2 linked regions of the Hoeflea sp. 108 genome follow. Each later gene encodes a partner of the first gene's protein in a complex. Links are inferred from orthologs where the notes say so. Each region holds a gene or a part of one and is shown in the gene's direction. Other genes may lie near its edges.

What was found.
Region 2: the proteins of dapF (region 1) and B015_RS0122920 are in contact, whole or in part, in a solved structure (PDB 5YGU), measured with the Escherichia coli proteins. The link is inferred for Hoeflea sp. 108 from one-to-one orthologs.

Annotation. Positions count from the first base shown.
Region 1 is NZ_KB890024.1:4,878,586-4,888,017, reverse strand. The notes cover bases 3,185-5,967. They hold dapF (diaminopimelate epimerase), read left to right. Parts: upstream 3,185-4,025; coding sequence 4,026-4,910; downstream 4,911-5,967. Other genes in these bases: mtaB (tRNA (N(6)-L-threonylcarbamoyladenosine(37)-C(2))-methylthiotransferase MtaB), read left to right, coding at 4,910-5,967; B015_RS0124290 (AprI/Inh family metalloprotease inhibitor), read right to left, coding at 3,268-3,804; zapE (cell division protein ZapE), read right to left, coding at 3,185-3,238. Also shown: B015_RS0124305 (DUF1223 domain-containing protein), read right to left, coding at 262-1,032; B015_RS0124300 (ceramidase domain-containing protein), read left to right, coding at 1,234-1,932; more of zapE, read right to left, coding at 2,042-3,184; more of mtaB, read left to right, coding at 5,968-6,193; signal recognition particle-docking protein FtsY, read left to right, coding at 6,207-7,985; B015_RS0124270 (septation protein A), read left to right, coding at 8,022-8,675; B015_RS33115 (hypothetical protein), read left to right, coding at 8,842-9,009; B015_RS0124260 (bile acid:sodium symporter family protein), read right to left, coding at 9,120-9,432. UniProt on the Escherichia coli protein: Involved in the succinylase branch of the L-lysine biosynthesis and in the biosynthesis of the pentapeptide incorporated in the peptidoglycan moiety. Catalyzes the stereoinversion of LL-2,6-diaminopimelate (L,L-DAP) to meso-diaminopimelate (meso-DAP).
Region 2 is NZ_KB890024.1:4,604,933-4,614,420, reverse strand. The notes cover bases 2,399-5,237. They hold B015_RS0122920 (RNA pyrophosphohydrolase), read left to right. Parts: upstream 2,399-3,478; coding sequence 3,479-3,997; downstream 3,998-5,237. Other genes in these bases: B015_RS0122910 (hypothetical protein), read left to right, coding at 4,854-5,237; rnk (nucleoside diphosphate kinase regulator), read left to right, coding at 4,350-4,778; B015_RS0122925 (divergent polysaccharide deacetylase family protein), read left to right, coding at 2,399-3,472. In the rest of the region: B015_RS0122935 (murein hydrolase activator EnvC), read left to right, coding at 1-862; B015_RS0122930 (S41 family peptidase), read left to right, coding at 863-2,191; more of B015_RS0122925, read left to right, coding at 2,321-2,398; more of B015_RS0122910, read left to right, coding at 5,238-5,396; B015_RS0122905 (D-amino acid dehydrogenase), read left to right, coding at 5,393-6,748; B015_RS0122900 (VOC family protein), read right to left, coding at 6,751-7,152; B015_RS0122895 (sigma factor), read right to left, coding at 7,157-7,786; B015_RS0122890 (LysR family transcriptional regulator), read right to left, coding at 7,845-8,726; B015_RS0122885 (CoA-acylating methylmalonate-semialdehyde dehydrogenase), read left to right, coding at 8,947-9,488. UniProt on the Escherichia coli protein: Master regulator of 5'-end-dependent mRNA decay.

The DNA of each region.
Region 1 (9,432 bases):
TAACGATTGCGAGACAAACTGTTGGAATTGGTGATGATGTGCCACATTCCTGCCGTTTTTTATCCGCGCTGACGCCCCAATGTCCGACGAATTTACACCCGTTGCCTGAGACGGTTCGGTCCGGCACTGGCTCGTAAACCCCAAGCCCCCCGCCCACGGGCCCGAGTCGGATCGAACCAACCTCGGTTCTCCTTTTGGATAGACCAGGTGCGACGATCCCAAGATTCACGGCCGATGCCAGTCCAGCTGGTGTCGGCCTTTTTACATCCGCTGCTGTAAGACGGTGGGACGGCGCACGATCGCCGCGCCGAGAATGGGCCCTGGCAGCCCGTCCTTGCCGACGGCCTGAAGCAGTACGGCACAGCCGCCCTTCTTTTCCACCTCGCTCTTGGGCAGCTCGAAGCGCTGGGCTTTGCCGTGCCACATGCCGGCGGTGTGGAAGTCGGTCACGGCGTTCCAGTAGGTGACGCGGCGGCCCTTGTTCTCGCCGCGCTGCAGGTCGACGGCCATCGGCGGTTGGAAATGCACCACGATCACATGTGCGGGCCCGCCCGCTCCGGCAGCCTCGCCGACATCGATGGTGAAGGTGTCGCTGTTCTGCGTGACCTTGAGGTCGACGCTCATGCCCTGGCCGGTCTGGTTCAGATTGTCGAGGGCCGCGGTCACGTCCTCGCGCTTGGCGCCGCTGACATGGGTGCGGCCGTTGATGACGGCTTGCGGCGTGTAGACCGAGCGCGACCCGAAGGCGCGCATGTAGCCATATTGCCGGTCGGTGTTGTCCTTGCTGCCCAACTGGTCCTGCCAGCCGAGATAGTCCCAATAGGTTACGTGATAGGCGAGCGCCACCATGTCATTCTTGGCGGCGAATTCGGCGAACAATTCGTCGGCCGGCGGGCAGGAATTGCACCCCTGGCTGGTGAAGAGTTCGATCACGCCGCGGGGGCGATCGTTGGGGTCGGCCTTGGCCATGCCGGCAAATCCGGCCACGGCCAGCGCCAGCGCTGCCAGCCGAAAATATCTGCGAGACTCCATGACCAATCCAAATCCTCGGCCGGCGGCACCGGCTTTTTCTTGTCGTTGGCGGAATATGTGGCAGATGCGCCATTCAACGGGAAGTCACGTTGAGGTGAAACTTTTTGCTTTTCGAATATTCCGTAACGTCATGTCTGCGGAACGAAATTTGTTATCGAAACGCTCGACGCGGGCGTAAAGTTGGGGTGGGGGGAACTTGCGATGCTGGAACAGCTCGGCCAACATATCGACCTCTATTGCGAGCGCCTGGGGCCGGGCCTGTGGGCCGAGCCATTGAACGCGCTGAGCAACCTTGCCTTCTTCGCCGCCGGGTTCTGGGGCGTCCGTGAGGCGCGCCGGCTCAAGGCCGGCCTGTTTGCAGAGGTGCTCGGCTGGTGGGTGGTGGCCGTCGGCGTCGGCTCGACGCTGTTCCACACCTTCGCCACCGAAGGTACCAAATGGGCCGACATCCTGCCCATTGCCGGTTTTACGCTCGCTTACACCCTGTTCAACCTGCGCCGCTTCGCCGGCATGAAATGGCCGGCGGCGCTCGCCATTTTTTTCGCCTTCTATCTGGTCGTCGGCACGGCGACCGCCATGGTGCCCGACTGGCTGCGTCAGGCCTCCAACGGCACGACAGGCTATTTGCCTCCATTCCTGGCACTGGTGTTCTTCGGTGGCGTGGTGATCGCCCGCGGCAGCCCGGCCGGCTGGTACAACATCGTTGCAGCCATCATCTTCCTGGGGGCGGTCACCTTCCGGGTCATGGACCCGCTGGTGTGCGACGTGTTGCCTGTTGGCACACACTTCATGTGGCATGTGCTGAACGGGCTGATGCTCGGCGTGCTGATGGCCGCGACCACGCGCTACGCGAAGCCACGTATGAGCCAAGCGCCGGCGATGCAGGTGATGCGGGCCTAGAGCGTTTCCGCTTTTCTTCGAATCGCGAAAACACTCTATCTTTTTTGTTTTGACGCAATTCCGGGCGGAAAACCGCTACGCACTTTTCCTGGAATTACTCCAGGCCGACTCAGGCGCTTGACGCAGCCGCTGCCTGCGGCGCGACCGCGTGACGCTCGGCCCATGCGTCGAGCCACTCGGCGCCCTGCATTTCGATCAGCCGCGACGAGGTGCGGTCGAACTCGAAGGCCTCATGGCCACGCTTGCCGACATAGAGCTTGTCGGGTGTCGCAGCGGCGCTGACCACCAGCCTGATGTGCTGGTCGTAGAGCGTGTCGACCAGAAGGATGAAGCGTTTGGCCTCGTTGCGGTTGGCTTCTGCCATCACCGGCACGTGGTCGACGAAGATCGTCTTGTAGTGCGCTGTTATCGCCAGGTAGTCGCGCGCCGCCAGCGGCTTTTCGCACAGATCGGAGAAGGCAAAGCGGGCGCAGCCGTCGACAGCTGCGGGGACCGCTACCTTGCGGCCCTTGACGGTGACTGTTGCAGGCTCGGCGGGCGCGCCATGGGTGACCTTGGTCCAGGCCTTGTCCATGTCGCGGTCGGCCGTCTCGCCGAGGGGGCTGAGATAAACAGGCACGCGGTCGAGTTTTTCGAGCCGGTAGTCGGTGTCGGCGTCTAGGTTCAGCACATTGGCGTTCTGCTCGATCAGGCCGATGAAGGGCAGGAAGAGCTGGCGGTTGAGGCCATCGCGGTAGAGATCGACAGGGGCGACGTTGGAGGTCGCGACCAGGACCACGCCGCGGGCAAACAGCGCCGCAAACAGGCGCGACAGGATCATCGCATCGGCAATGTCTGTGACCGAGAATTCGTCGAAGCACAGAACCCAGGCGTCTTCGGCGAGTTCGGCCGCGACAGGGGGGATCGGGTCGTCGTCGCGAGAGGTGCCGTTCTTCCGCGCCGCCCGCTGTTTCTGGATGCGGTCGTGCACGTCGGCCATGAAGTCGTTGAAATGGACGCGGCGTTTGTGCTTGACCGGCACGAGCTCGAAAAACATGTCCATCAGCATGGTCTTGCCGCGGCCGACGCCGCCATAGACATAGAGCCCCTTCACCGGGACATGCTGGGGCTTGCGCTTGGCAAAGAGCCAGCCGAGCGCGCTCGACTTGCGCGCCAGCCTTTTGTCGGAAATTTCGTCGATCAGCCGGTCGAGGGCGGCGACAATCGCGAGTTGGGCAGGGTCGCGGCGGACACTGCCCAGTTCGACGAGGTGATCGTAGCGCTGCCTGACGGTCACATGGGTCTGCAGGCCGTCACGCAGGTGCATGGTTCACTCTGACTGCTACGAAGGCCGCGTCAGCGGTTCAGCGAAATCGGCAGGCCGTTCGAGGTCTGCCCGTCGAAGCGACCGGCGCCCGACGAATAGAGCTTGGCCAGCGGCGAGCCGCCTTCATCGTAGAGCGTCAGCTGCTTGCCGGCGACGTTCCACGACTTCACACCGTCGATGGGGGCCGGGCAGCGCAACGGGCCAGCGCGGAAGCCCTGGCCGAACTTGGTCTGCGGTGTCGCCACCTTGCAGCTCTGGCCCGAAACCGAAGCGCTCCACACGCCAGCGACGCTGGATGCGGTGAGGTCGGGCGCGTTGGCGGCAGCGGCACCGCCGTCAGCCGGAAGGGCTGCGACCTGCGTCTGCTGCTGGGGAGCTGCCGGGAACTGCGAGGCGCCGGGGGCAACCGGCGGCGGCAACTGGCCGCTGGTCACGGTGCCTGCCGGTGCAGCCGGCAGCGGGGCCGGCTGGGAATCCATCGACGAAAGGCGCGTACTGGTGCAGCCGGCGGCCGTCATCAACGCCACCAGCGATGCGGCCAGCAGGCCGGTTTTCGAAAAAGCCATTGCAGTCCCTCCGTGGGGCAGTTCTGGGGGCGCCCCCGCGCAATCGATAGCTCGCCTCTAAAGCGGCGAAGTTGGCAGAATTTCAACCGGATATGGTTAAAATAGGGTTTGCGTCGGAACTTGTTGCAAAATTGTCGCAGCGATGTGTTCGGCCGGCAAGACTGGTAATTCGACGATGTTTCCGCCATATAGGCGCCGAACAGCCAAGAGAATTCTGCGCCATGGCCAATGAGGCCCCTTTCGCCAAGATGAACGGGCTCGGCAACGACATCATCGTCGCCGACATGCGTGGTCGTGCGGACCGTGTTACGCCTGCTGCGGCGATTGCGCTGGCGGCCGATCCGGCGACCAAGTTCGACCAGATCATGGCGATCCACGATCCGCGCACGCCGGGTACCGTAAACTACATCGAGATCATCAATTCCGACGGCACCCACGCCCAGGCCTGCGGCAACGGCACGCGCTGCGTCGTGCAGGCGCTGGCTGCCGAGACCGGGCAGAAGGTGTTCACCTTCGAGACGGTCGCCGGCATTCTCAACGCCGAGGAGCATGAGGACGGTTCGATCTCGGTCGACATGGGCATTCCGCGCTTCGGCTGGCAGGACATTCCGCTGGCCGAGGAATTCCGCGACACGCGCGCCATCGAGCTGCAGATCGGGCCGATCGACGAGCCCGTGCTGCATTCGCCCTCGGTCGCTTCGATGGGCAATCCGCACGCCATCTTCTGGGTCGACAAGGACGTCTGGTCCTATGACCTCGACCGGTTCGGCCCCCTGCTCGAAAATCACCCGATTTTCCCTGAGCGCGCCAACATCTCGATCGCCCAGGTGACCTCGCGCGAGACGCTGAACCTGCGCACATGGGAACGTGGCGCCGGCCTGACGCTGGCCTGCGGCTCGGCCACCTGCGCTGCTGCTGTGTCGGCCGCGCGCACCGGACGCACCGGCCGCACTGTGACGGTGACCGTGCCGAGCGGCGGTACGCTCAGGATCGACTGGCGCGCCGACGACCATGTGGTCATGACCGGCCCGGCCGAGTGGGAGTTCTCCGGCAGCTTCGACCCGGCCACCGGCGCCTGGCGCCGCGACCAGCAGGACGTCGCCTGATGGCGGTCGACGTCGTTACCTTCGGCTGCCGCCTCAACACCTATGAGTCAGAGGTGATGAAGCGCGAGGCCAAGGCCGCGGGGCTTGAAGAGCTCAAGGGCGGCGCTGTGATCTTCAACACCTGCGCGGTGACGAGCGAGGCTGTGCGCCAGGCCAAGCAGTCGATCCGCAAGGCGCGGCGCGAAAATCCGGACGCACGCATCATTGTCACCGGCTGCGCGGCGCAGACCGATCCGGCGGCCTTTGCCGACATGGCCGAGGTGGATCTCGTGCTCGGCAACGAAGAGAAGCTCAAGGCGCACAACTACCGGGCGCTGCCTGATTTCGGCGTCAACGACTTCGAGAAGGCGCGGGTCAACGACATTTTCTCCGTGCGCGAGACGGCGGGCCACATGGTCGATGCCATCGAGGGCCGGGCGCGTGCCTTCGTGCAGGTCCAGAACGGCTGCGACCACCGCTGCACCTTCTGCATCATCCCCTATGGGCGCGGCAATTCGCGTTCGGTGCCGATGGGGGCGGTGGTCGAGCAGATCAAGCGCCTTGCCGGCAATGGTTATGCCGAGGTTGTGCTGTCGGGCGTCGACATGACCAGCTACGGCGCCGACCTGCCGGGCGCTCCGCGTCTCGGCAAGCTGGTCAAGACGATCCTGCGCCAGGTGCCCGATGTGCAGCGCCTGCGCCTCTCGTCCATCGATTCGATCGAGGCCGACGAGGACCTGCTTGAGGCCGTCGCAACTGAGATGCGCCTGATGCCGCATCTGCACCTGTCGCTGCAGTCGGGCGACGACATGATCCTCAAGCGCATGAAGCGCCGCCATCTGCGCGATCAGTCGATCCAGTTCTGCGCCGATGTTCGCAGACTGCGCCCCGACATCGTCTTTGGCGCCGACATCATCGCCGGCTTCCCGACCGAAACCGACGAGATGTTCGAGAATTCGATCCGTATCGTCGAGGAGTGCGGGCTGACCCATCTCCACGTCTTCCCGTTCAGTCCGCGCGAGGGCACGCCCGCCGCGCGCATGCCGCAGGTCCGCCGCGACATCGTCAAGCAGCGCGCCGCACGCCTGCGCGCCGCCGGCGACGTTGCATATACGCGTCATCTCGAAAGCCTCAAGGGTTCGCGCCAGAAGGTGCTGGTCGAGCGCGAAGGGCTCGGGCGCACGGAAGGCTTCACCCTCGTTGGGCTCGACCGGGGCACGGCAGGCGAAATTCTGGAAGTCGACATCGCCGGGCATGACGGCGAGCGGCTGACCGCGGCACCGGCCGCCGCGCGCGCGGCCTGACGAAAGCGACCGCATGGCATTCGGGTTCATCAAGAAAGTTTTCTCCTTCGGCAAGAAGGACGCTGTGCAGCAGCCGGCCGAGGACGAGATCCTGCCGCCGCTGAATTTTGAGGCGCTCGATGCGCTGAAGCCGGCGGAGGACGCGCTTGCCGCTGCGGAAACGCCAATGGCCGAGACGCAGGCCGCTCCGGTCGAGGAACCGAAGCCGGAGCTGGTTCCAGTCGTCGCGCCTGAACCGGCGGAGCTGCCGACGCCGGTCGAGCCTGCGCCGCAGCCCGTTCTGCCTGACGAGCCGCAGCCTGAGCCGGACGTGCCCGCCATCGAGCCCGAGAAGCCGTCCGAACAGCCCGTGCCTGCGCCGATACCGGTCGAGCCGGAGCCCGCGCCGGTCGAAGTTCCGGTTCCGCCGGTTGAGCCGTCCGAACCTGACCTGCCCGAGGAAGTTCCGGCGCAACCAGAGCCCCAGGCGCCCGAGCCAACGATGCGTGCTCCCGAGCCGGGGCCGGTCGTTGAAGCGGCCGCGCCGAGCACCGCCGAGGCGTCCCCCTCTGGTCCTTCGGGCCATCTCCCACGCAAGGGGGAGCCGACCGCCACTCCGGTCGCCGACGAAGTGTCGAAACCCGCGGAAACTGTTGCGGCACGCCCTGTCGAGGCGCCCGAGCCGGTCGTTGTAGCGCCTGAGCCTGCTCGGACAGCGGTCGAGGATGAGCAGCCGATTGCCGCGTTGCGCGAAACTGTTGCAAAGCCTGCGCCTGCGGAGCCGGAGCTGGCAGCGCCTGTGTCGGAGCTAAAGCCTGCCGCCGGCAAGGTCACCGTCCAGAAGAAAGTCGAGCAGAAGGCCGAAATCGCCGAAGCGGTCGCCGCGCCTGCGCCGCGCCAAAGCTGGTTCCAGCGCCTGCGCCAGGGGCTGTCGCGCTCGTCCAAGGAATTGTCGGGCAACATCGCCGGCATCTTCACCAAGCGAAAGCTCGATGAAGACACGCTGCAGGACCTGGAGGACGTGCTGATCCGCGCCGATCTCGGCGTCGAGACGGCCCTTCGCGTCACCGATGCGCTGGCGTCGAGCCGCTATGGCAAGGATGTTTCGGACCACGAGGTCCGCTCGATCATGGCAGTCGAGGTCGAGAAGGTGCTGAAGCCGGTGGCGCTGCCGCTGGAGCTCGACCTGTCGCACAAGCCGCATGTCATCCTGGTCGTCGGCGTCAACGGCACCGGCAAGACCACCACCATCGGCAAGCTCGCCGCCAAACTCACCGACGGCGGGCTGTCGGTCATGCTCGCCGCCGGCGACACCTTCCGTGCCGCTGCCATCGAACAGCTGAAGATCTGGGGCGAGCGCACCAAGTCGCCCGTCATCGCCACCAAGCTCGGCGCGGACGCCGCCGGCCTTGCCTATGACGCCTTCGAAAAGGCCAAGGAGGCCGGATCGGACGTGCTGATCATCGACACGGCCGGGCGCCTGCAGAACAAGGCTGAGCTGATGGCCGAGCTCGAGAAGATCGTTCGCGTGCTGGGCAAGCTCGATCCCGATGCGCCACATACGGTGCTGCAGACGGTCGACGCCACCACCGGCCAGAACGCGCTCAACCAGGTCGAGATCTTCCGCAATGTCGCAGGTGTGAACGGCCTGGTGATGACCAAGCTCGACGGCACGGCGCGCGGCGGTATTTTGGTCGCAATCGCCGCCAAACATAAGCTGCCGGTCTATTTCATCGGCGTCGGCGAACAGGTCGACGATCTCGAACCTTTCTCGGCAAGCGATTTCGCCAAGGCGATCGCCGGCGTTGCCTGATCGGGCAAGCCCAGCGACGCGGTAGCAAGGAAGCCAATGAACGCCCCTATTCTCGAACGCGACCCCGCCGACCCGCAACGCAAGAAGCAGGAGGTCAGCCCGATGCTCAAGCTGGTGCTCGAGCTCGGGCCGCTGGTGGTGTTCTTCTTCGCCAATGCGCGCGGCGAGTGGCTGGCGTCGCATTTTCCGACGCTTGCCGAGCTGGGCGGTCCGATTTTCATCGCCACCGGCCTGTTCATGGCAGCGACCGCGATCGCGCTTGCGGCTTCATGGATGCTGACCCGCTCGCTGCCGATCATGCCGATGATCTCGGGCGTGGTGGTATTCGTGTTCGGGGCGCTTACGCTCTATCTGCAGGACGACATTTTCATCAAGATGAAGCCAACCATCGTGAACACGCTGTTCGGCACGATCCTGCTCGGCGGCCTGTTCTTCGGCAAGTCGCTGCTCGGCTACGTCTTCGATTCTGCCTTCAAGCTGGATGCCGAGGGCTGGCGCAAGCTGACTTTCCGCTGGGGGCTGTTTTTCCTCTTCCTCGCCGTGGTCAACGAGGTGGTGTGGCGGTCATTCTCGACCGACACCTGGGTGGCGTTCAAGGTTTGGGGCATCATGCCGATCACGGTGCTGTTCACCTTCAGCCAGATGCCGCTTATCATGCGCCACTCGATCGAGGAACCGGCGCGCAAATAGCGCGCGAGCCAAGCGATCGTTTAACACCTCATTAAGGTGGCATGCGCCCAGTGCATTGCTGCATTGCAGCATCTTATTTTGCGGCGCAGCAGTTCCTATGTCATGTTCGGATCGATCAGGGAGGTCGGTTCAAGCCGCATTGGGCGGCAGACGAAAGGAACGCAAGATGTTGTTCGACAACCTTCTGACCCGCGCGCGCCAGAGCGCCGCCAAGCGCAAGCAGTACAAGCGTCTCGTTGCCGAGATCGACAGCTTCTCGGGCCGCGATCTGGCCGACATGCGCGCCGACCGCAGCGAGATGCTGTATCAGGCCTACAAGCACGTCTACGGCTAAGGCCGAGGCAAGAATGTCCGGCCGGCGTCTGACCGGCCGTTGCGACAAGGCGCAAGGGCACCCTAGGGGATGCCGCAAGCGCCTTTTCTGTTTCAGGCGTGCCGTCCGGCTCAGTGCGCCGGCTTTGTTGCCGTCACGCGTGCATGGGCCCGCTTTAGCCAATAACCGAAGATCGCCGCGGTGATGAAGGCGATCAACCCGTAGATCGCTGCCGGAATCGCCATGGTCGCGTTGTTCAGCAACAGCGGGCTCAGCGCGATGGCAATCGCTAGCGTGCCGTTGTGGATGCCGATCTCCATGCCGATTGCCGTTGCCTGGCGCTTTTCGATGCCGGCGGCGCGCGGGACGAAGTAGCCGACGCCGAGGCTGACCAGGTTGAAGGCAAGTGCCGCTGTGCCGACGATCGGCCCCCAGATGTTCAGC
Region 2 (9,488 bases), 270 kb from region 1 along the record:
GGTGCGCAGTGCCATCCTGCTCGGGGCGGTGGTGCCGGAACTGCGTTCGGAAACCGAGATCCTGATGACCGATCTCAAGGAACTGACGCGGGTTGTCACCTCCATCGAGACCGAGCGCGACCGGCTGAAGGCGGCCGTTACCGAGCAAGCCACGGAGAAGGAACGGCTGAACCTTCTGCTCGCTGCCAAGGACAGGCTGCGCACGGAATCCGAGACAGCGCTTGCCGACGAAACCAAGCGGGCGGCCGAACTTGCGGCGCGCGCCGAAAGTCTCAAAGATTTGATCGCCTCGCTCGACAGGCAGGCGGCGAAGAAAGCAGCGGACGAACAGGCCGCCCGAAAGGCTGCGGAAGCCGCAGCCAGGCAGGCCGACGAGCCGGTCGTCGCAGCGGTTCCAGAAGCCAACCAACTCATTGCTTCCGCTCCGTTTTCGCTGCTCCAGGGGCAGGTCGCGCTGCCGGTGGCCGGCCGTATCAAGCGCCAGTACGGCACCGCCGATGGCAATGGCGGCACCATGCTCGGGGACATGGTTGCGACACAATCGGGAGCCATCGTCACCGCTCCGGCGGATGGAAGTGTTCTTTATGCGGGGCCTTTCCGCTCCTATGGTCAACTCTTGATCCTCAACGCAGGCGACGGCTATCATGTCGTCTTGGCGGGGATGAGTAGAATCAGCGTCGCGCCGGGGCAGTCCGTGCTTGCAGGGGAGCCGATCGGTGCGATGGGAGAGGCCAGGGTGGCGAGCACCACGGCTTCGGAAAATGCAAATTCGACGCCGGAACTTTATGTAGAGTTCCGCAAGGATGGAAAACCCGTCGATCCGGCCCCGTGGTGGGCGGACCGCACCTCTGGAAGGACATAAATGATGCGTAAACTGTCGCTTCTGCTTGCCGGGGCGCTGATGGGCGCCTCCGCAATGAGCCTTGTGTATGGCGCACCGGGTTCGGCGGCGAATGCGGCAGGTTCGGAAACCTATCGCCAGCTGGCCATTTTCGGAGACATCTTCGAGCGTGTGCGCGGCCAGTATGTGACCCCGCCGGATGAGAAGTCGCTGATCGAGAATGCCATCAACGGCATGCTGACCTCGCTCGATCCGCACTCGTCCTATCTCAACGCGGAAGCCGCCAAGGACATGCGCGTCCAGACCAAGGGTGAGTTCGGCGGCCTCGGCATCGAGGTGACGATGGAGAACGAACTGGTCAAGGTCATCACCCCGATCGACGACACGCCCGCTGCCAAGGCCGGCGTTCTGGCCGGCGATTACATCTCCAAGATCGATGGCGACGAAGTTCGCGGCATGACGTTGAACGACGCGGTCGAGAAGATGCGCGGCCTGGTCAATACGCCGATCAAGCTGACCATTCTGCGCAAAGGCGCCGACAAGCCGATCGACCTGACCATCACGCGCGACGTCATCAAGGTCAAGGCGGTGAAGTACCGGGTCGAAAACGACGTCGGCTACATGAAGATCACCTCGTTCACCGAGAAGACCTATGACGACCTGCATGACGCGATCCTGCAGATCAAGAAGCAGATCCCCAAGGACAAGCTCAAGGGCTTCGTACTCGACCTGCGTCTCAATCCGGGTGGTCTGCTCGACCAGGCAGTGAGCGTGTCCGACACGTTCCTGGATCGCGGCGAGGTCGTGTCGACCCGTGGCCGCGACCCCAAGGACATCACCCGCTTCGACGCCCGTCCGGGCGACGAGATCGACGGCGATCCGCTGATCGTGCTGATCAACGGCGGTTCGGCGAGCGCGTCGGAAATCGTGGCCGGTGCGCTGCAGGATCACCGCCGTGCGACGGTGGTGGGCACGCAGTCCTTCGGCAAGGGCTCGGTGCAGACGATCATCCCGCTGGCCGAGAACGGCGCGCTGCGGCTGACGACGGCGCTCTATTACACGCCGTCGGGCAAGTCGATCCAGGGCAAGGGCATCACACCCGACATCAAGGTCGACCAGCCGCTGCCTGCCGATCTCCAGGGGCGCGATGTCACCCGGGGCGAGTCCGAGCTCAAGGGCCACATCAAGGGCGCGGAAGAGAACGACCAGGGGTCGGGTTCGTCGGCCTACGTGCCGCCGGAGCCGAAGGACGATATCCAGTTGCAGTATGCGCTGGAACTGCTCCGCGGCACCAAGACCGATCCGGCGTTCCCGCCGAATCCTGACAAGGCGGTGATGAACAACCAGTAAGGCCGGCAACGCTGGTCTGAAGGACAAGGCAATGCAATGCTGCCGGGACCGCAAGGTTCCGGCAGTTTGATTCGGGGATTGGCGTGGAGCGCGGTGCGTCCTGCAGGACGCACAAGAGCAGGGCACGGCTTGGTGCAGATCGACAAGGAAATCGACCGCCCGCTCGGGCAGCCGCCTCGCCGCAAAGGCGGCGGCAAGCCGTCATGGCTGAGCAAGAGGGCGGTGCTGGCAGGCCTTTGCGTGCTCGCAGTGGTTGGCGGCTCTGCGGCGATTGCCTTGCGTGACAAGCCGTTTCGCGTGCCGGAAGTGCCTGTCGTCACCAAACCCGAAGTGGTGGCCGAAGCGCCGGTTCAAGCTGCGCCCAAGCCTAAACCTGCGACGACTCAAAATGGCGGTCCGTCGATCATCCGCGTCAATCCGCCGACCGATGGCAGCGGCGTGGTGGTGATCCGCGACCCCTCGGCAGTTGGCCAGAACGAGCGTATCGCCCATCTTCCCGAGACGGCTTTGATCGAAGACAGCGCCGATGGACCGCTGCCTGCCCGTTCCGCCGACGGGCGCCGGCCGTTCGACGTCTATGCCCGCGCCTGGTCGGGTGCGCGTGGCGCGCGCGTGGCGGTTGTTATCGGCGGCCTCGGCATCTCGCAGACCGGTACGCAGGCGGCGATCGCAAAGCTGCCGCCCGAAATCACACTCGGCTTTGCGCCGCAGGGCAACAGCCTTGGCCGCTGGATGCAGGCGGCGCGGCGCGAGGGCCACGAAATCGTCATGCAGGTGCCGCTCGAGCCGTTCGATTTTCCGAACGTCAACCCCGGCCGCAACACGCTGACCATCGACGCCGGCGACAAGAACCTCGACAGGTTGCGCTGGGTGCTGTCGCGGACGACCAACTACACTGCCGTGATGAACTACATGGGTGCGCGCTTCTCGGCCGATCCGGAGGCGATGGGCGTACTCATGACGGAACTCGGCAAGCGCGGCCTCGGCTATGTCGATGACGGTTCCTCGGCCCGAAGCGTGGCGCCGGAACTGGCGCTGAAGAACGGTGTGCCCTTTGCTGCGGCCGACGCGGCGATCGACGCCGTGCAGGATCGCGGCGCCATTCTCGACAAGCTGGACGAACTGGAACGCACTGCGCGCGCCAAGGGATTTGCCATCGGCACCGGCAATGCCTTCGACGTGACCGTCGATGCGGTGGCAGCATGGGCAAGCGAAGCGCGCAAGCGCGGCATCGAGATCGTGCCGATCTCGGCCGTCGCGAGCGACCCCGAAAGAGGATAACGGTCGATGTCGAAAAAGAAGATCGCAGCAGAGGATCTGCCCTACCGCCCCTGCGTCGGCATCATGGTGCTGAACGCGAAAGGACTGGTCTGGGCCGGCCGCCGCATTGCCGAACCTGACAGCGAGCTGTCCAACACCGACAAGCTCTGGCAGATGCCGCAGGGCGGCATCGACAAGGGCGAGGAGCCCTATCCGGCGGCCATGCGCGAGCTCTACGAAGAGACCGGCATGCGCAGCGTATCGCTGCTGGCGGAGGCGCCTCAATGGATCAACTACGATTTGCCGGAGCATCTCATCGGCGTCGCGCTCAAGGGCAAGTATCGCGGTCAGACGCAAAAATGGTTCGCCTTCCGCTTCGACGGCGACGAGAACGAGATCGCCATCGACCCGCCTCCCGGCGGTCATTCGGCCGAGTTCGATCGCTGGGCCTGGAAGCCGATGAGCGAGCTGCCGGAGCTGATCGTGCCGTTCAAGCGCTCGGTGTATGAGGAGGTCGTCTCGGCCTTCCTGCATCTCGCGCCTTGATGGCTGGCGCGCTCTCCATTTGCGTAACTGCCTGACAGAAAATCACAATTTCTCCTGCCTGGGGTGGCGACCAAGCGCCGCCCTTGACAAGCAGCGCCGCGTCGGCAACCCTCTGGCGATGTGCAATTTCGCTCACATCGGCAGCTTTGCCCTGTTTCGGGTCTGCCCCATCGCGGGATCCTAGCCCCGGCTCGGTCGCCATGCGACTGCCGAGCCCCTGGGGCCCATTCTCCAACGCATAAGATCATGAGCACCGGGCCGCTTTGCGGTTCGGCTTAATACAAGCACGCATCCGCCTTGGCGGATGACCGGTGGCGCGCATCCCGCGGGGAGCGCTGGCCGGACGAATTTCATGGGGTCTGCATTGCGCCAGAACATCAAGCAGCGCCGCGAGCACAACATCGTGGTGAGCGAAAACGACTACGCCAGGCTGACCGGCCTCGCCGAGTCCAGCCTAGACAGGATGCCCGAGATTGCCGAGGAACTGCTGTCCGAGATGGACCGCGCCAAGGTTGCGCCGCTGAGCCGCATGCCTGCCACGGTTATCCGCATGGGCTCGAAGGTTACATTCCGCAGCGGCGACGGTGAGGTCAAGACGGTGACGCTGGTCTATCCCGGCAAGGCCGACATCGCCGAGGGCAAGGTGTCTATCCTGACGCCTGTTGGCGCTGCCCTGATCGGCCTGCGCGAAGGCCAGTCTGTTGCCTGGACCTCGCGTGACGGCCGCCGTCTCGAATTCGAGATCGTCGCCGTCGAGGCGCCGCTCGAAGGCGCCAACTGAAGCAAAGTTAGTTCATCAAGCCAGATGTCGACCGTGCCGGTGCCGGGCAGAGGCCCGCGCCCGTGGAGTTTTGCCATGACCAAATGTCAGCTGACGACCAAGGACTTCGCCATAGTCAAGACGATGCTTGACCGCCTGGCCTGGTCGGGTGGTCCGCTCGTCGAACTTTTGCGCTGCAAGCTTGCTTCGGCGCAGGTGGTGTTTTCGAACGAAGCCGATCCCGATGTGGTGACGCTGAACAGCCGTGTGGTCTTCTCGGTCGACGGCGGCTCGGCCCACACCCGGGTTGTCACGCAGGGCCCGATGGACAGCATGGTGGGGCTCACCATCCCGATCACGGTGCCGCGCGGCCTTGCGCTGCTCGGCCTGCGCAAAGGCCAGTCGATGTCGGTCGACCGCGGCCGTGGTACAACGGAGGTCATTCGCGTCGACGATATCCTCTATCAGCCCGAGGCGTCGCGACCGGGAATCACTGAGGCCGAGCCCGTTGCGGAGATGGCGGGACGCCGCTTTCCGGTGCTGGTGTTCAGCGCTGACGAGCCGAGGCCACTTGGCGTTCGGCCAAAAATCCGGCACACCTCGGACAGCGGCGACGATCCCGGGCCTTCGGCTGCCTGAGGCAGCGCCATCTGCGGTGTCCCGCATTTGCTGGGCTGTTGCAGGGATTTGAGCTTGTGCGCGAGCTTTCTAAGGACCGCGTACCTGGGGGCGAAATGAGGGTTGTGGTTGTCGGCGGCGGCGTGATCGGGATCACGACCGCCTATTATCTCGCCGAAGCCGGGCATGAGGTGGTCGTTTACGACCGCCAGAAAGGCCCGGCCCAGGAGACGAGCTATGCCAATGCCGGGGAGATTTCTTCCGGCTATGCCTCGCCCCTGGCCGCACCGGGCGCCCCGCTCAGGGCGCTCAAATGGATGTTGCGCAAGGACAGCCCGTTCGTCTTCAAGCCGAACCTCGATCCCATTTTCTGGCGCTGGCTGGCGCAGCTTCTGCGCAACTGCACGGCCGAGCGTTATCAGGCCAACAAGGCGCTGATGATGCCGCTCGCCGAATATAGCCGTGACATGCTGAGGGTGCTGCGGCAGGCGACCGGCATCAGCTACGACGAAGGCAGCCATGGCACGCTGCAGCTCTTCCGCAGCCAGGAACAGCTCGACCGTGCCGCTGCCGATACGTCCGTGCTCGACCGGTTCCAGGTGCCCTACGAAATCCTCGATGCTGCAGGTTGCATCAACGCCGAGCCGGGGCTGGCCGCTGCCCGCGACAGGATTTCAGGCGGGTTGCGCCTGCCCGACGACGAGACCGGAGATTGCCGGCTGTTCACCGAGCGGTTGGCCGACTTGTGCGCCAGCCGCGGCGTGGTTTTCAAATACAACACAAGGGTTCATGCCTTTCCGCATTGGAAAGGCAAGGTTCATCGCATCGTGACATCGGAGGGCGTGACCGAGGGTGACGCTTTCGTTCTTGCGGCGGGCCCCTATTCGGAGCGCTTCATGCGCAAGCTCCACCAGCGCGTGCCGGTCTATCCGCTGAAGGGTTACTCGCTGACGCTTCCAGTTGCCGACGGGCAGGCAGCACCAGTGTCGACCGTCATCGACGAGACGAACAAGGTTGCCATCACGAGGCTCGGCGACCGTATCCGCATTGGTGGCACGCTCGAGATGTCTGGTTTCGACGTGACCTTGCGCGAAGAGCGTCGTGACTTGCTCGAACGGTCGCTGCGCGAGCTCTTTCCGGGTGTCGACAATCTGCGCGACGCCAGTTTCTGGTGCGGGCTCAGGCCGATGACATCAGATGGCCCACCCATTGTCGGCAGGACCAAGCTGCCGAACCTGTTCGTCAACACCGGCCACGGCATGTTCGGCTGGACCATGGCCTGCGGCTCGGCAAAAATCCTGGCCGACACGATCTCCGGCCGGCAGCCGGAGATCGAGGCTGACGGCCTAGGGCCGCAGCGCTACTGGGCTTGAGGTCAGGCCACATTCTTCAGCGAACGCGGCGCTTCCGCCGACTGGTACATCGAAATCACGTGGCCGTCGGGGTCGGCGAACTCGGATGACCAGCCTCCCGGTGCGTGACTAACCGGGGTGACGATGGTCACGCCTTGCCCGGCCAGAGACGACACCAGGTCGTCGATGCCGCCGTCGGCGATCTCGAAGACGATGATCGGCGAGTTGCCGGGGCGCGATTCCATCTTGAAAAAGATCAGGTCGACACCGTTGACGGTGCTGGCGATGAGCCAGTCGCCGCCTGTCTCGCCGTCGCCTTCCATGCGCTGGACATCCAATCCCATGACGACACGATAGAAAGCCTCGGTCTTGTCGATGTCCGAGACATAGTAGCAGATGTTGCCCAGCTTGCTCTTGCCAAACATTTGGTCACTCCGTGGTTTTGGTTGCACGTAGCCTTAGTTGCCGCGCACCCGGATTTTGTGAGGTGCCGATCACGAAAAGATGCCCGTCGGGATCGTGGCTCGCGAGCAGTGCCCCTTGCTGCCTGGCCGCTTCAAGCAGTGAGCGTCTGATGCGCCCGAAGGCGAGGGGGCCTGAAAGTCCGGGCAGATCCTCGATCGTGCCGCCGTCGAAGGCGCGCCAGCGTCGCCTGATCTCGCTGATGCGCTGGCGCAGTGCGGCATCGGCAATGCGCTGAAGCCAGGCGATCTCCTGGCGTGTGTGGCCGGTCAACGCCAGCAATGCCGTCGTGCGGAGACCTGCGGGGAGGGCGTTGACGAAGCGTAGCGGCAGCGCCTGCCTGTCAGCGGGCTCGCAGGCCGTGACCGCGAAAGGCTGCTCGCGCTGACGTCGCCGTATTGCGGACCGGGCGTCGAAAGCGGCGCGATGCCGTATTGCCCCTTCCAGCCAGCGGCGGTTCTCGGGCTTCGACAGGTCGGTCTTGCCGGCCTCCACCGCGGCAACGAGTGCGGTCTGCAGCAGGTCTTCGGCCTCGTCGGCACGTCTGGAGGCGCGCCTCGCATGACGCAACAGTTCGGCATAGGGACGCGATAGCAAGCCAAACTCCTCACATCGGCGTACCACGTTAGCGGATGTGAGAGATTGTCGGAAGCCGTCAGGTGAACAGCGTTCGCTCGCGTTCGACCGCCTTGGTGATGAAGCTCGCCACGGTCTGGATGCGCCGGAGGGGACGGACCGACTCGTGATAGACCAGCCAATAGGCGCGGCGGATCGAAGGCACCGATGTCACCGGCACGATGTCGGCAATGGTGCGGGCGATGAAGGTATGCAGGATGCCGATGCCGGCGCCCGAGCGCACCGCCTCGACCTGACCCAATGCCGAGGAGATCGAAAAGGCCGATTCCCACAAGGGGCTGAACTCGGTGGCGTAGTCGAGCGATGGGCTAACCACCAGGTCGGGCACATAGCCGATCAGCCGATGCGCTGACAGGTCGCCACGCGTATCGGGCAGCCCGTTCTGCTCGACATAGGCACGCGAAGCGAACAGCCCGAGCGAATAATCGACCAGCTTGGCGGCAACCAGCCGGCCCTCGCGTGGCCGCTCGGTGGTGATAGCAATGTCGGCCTCGCGGCGCGACAGGGAGAATGTGCGCGGCACTGGCACCAGCTGGATCTTGAGGTCGGGATGCAGGGCCGTCAGTTCGCCGAGACGCTGCGCCAGGAATGCGACGCCGAAGCCGTCAGGCGCACCGATGCGTACAGTTCCGGCGACCTCGTCACCCTCGCCTGAAATCTCGGCGCGCGCAGTCAGCATGTCCGCTTCCATGCGCTCGGCGATTTCAAGGAAGCGTTCGCCTGACGGCGTCAGCTCGCTGCCAGTCGTCAGTCGCCTGAACAGCTTTGTCTTGAGTGCCTCTTCGAGGGCTGCGACGCGACGCGAAACAGTTGCGTGGTTGAGCTCTAGTCTCCGTGCTGCGCCGAGGATCTGGCCGGTGCGCGCAACGGCGAGGAAGATGCGGACGTCGTCCCAGTTCATGGCTTTTGCCTCCCCGCGCGGGGGCGCATAGAGGGCAGGTGGCGTCCGGGCAGATTGGCCATGTCGAGCTTCGTCATCCGTTCAGCCTACTATGCATGAAATCACATTCAATCCAAGTTTGATCTACGATTTTTGCACAACGGGTGCTTTTGTCGTCACGTTGCATTGGCGCGCGTTAAGCGGGACAATGGGCCATCAACAAAGAATTGGGAGAGAAGCAATGGTCGACTACGGTCATTTCATCGGCGGCAAGCATGTCGCCGGAACCAGCGGGCGCAAGCAGGACGTGCTGCAGCCGATGGATGGTACGGTCCGTGCCACGGTGGCACTGGCCTCGGCGCAGGAACTGCGCGCTGCCGTCGAAAACGCCAAGGCGGCACAGCCGGCCTGGGCCGCGACCAACCCGCAGCGCCGCGTGCGCGTGCTGATGCGCTTCCTCGAACTGGTCAACAAGGAATATGACTCGCTGGCCGAACTGCTGGCCCGCGAGCACGGCAAGACCATCGCCGACGCCAGGGGCGACATCCAGCGCGGCCTCGAGGTCGTCGAAGTCTGCATCGGCGCCCCGCACATGATGAAGGGCGAGTTCACCGATGGTGCCGGCCCCGGCATTGACGTCTACTCGATGCGCCAGCCGCTCGGCGTCGTCGCCGGCATCACTCCATTCAACTTCCCGGCGATGATCCCGCTCTGGAAGATCGCGCCGGCGATTGCCTGCGGCAATGCCTTCATCCTGAAGCCGTCCGAGCGCGACCCGGGCGT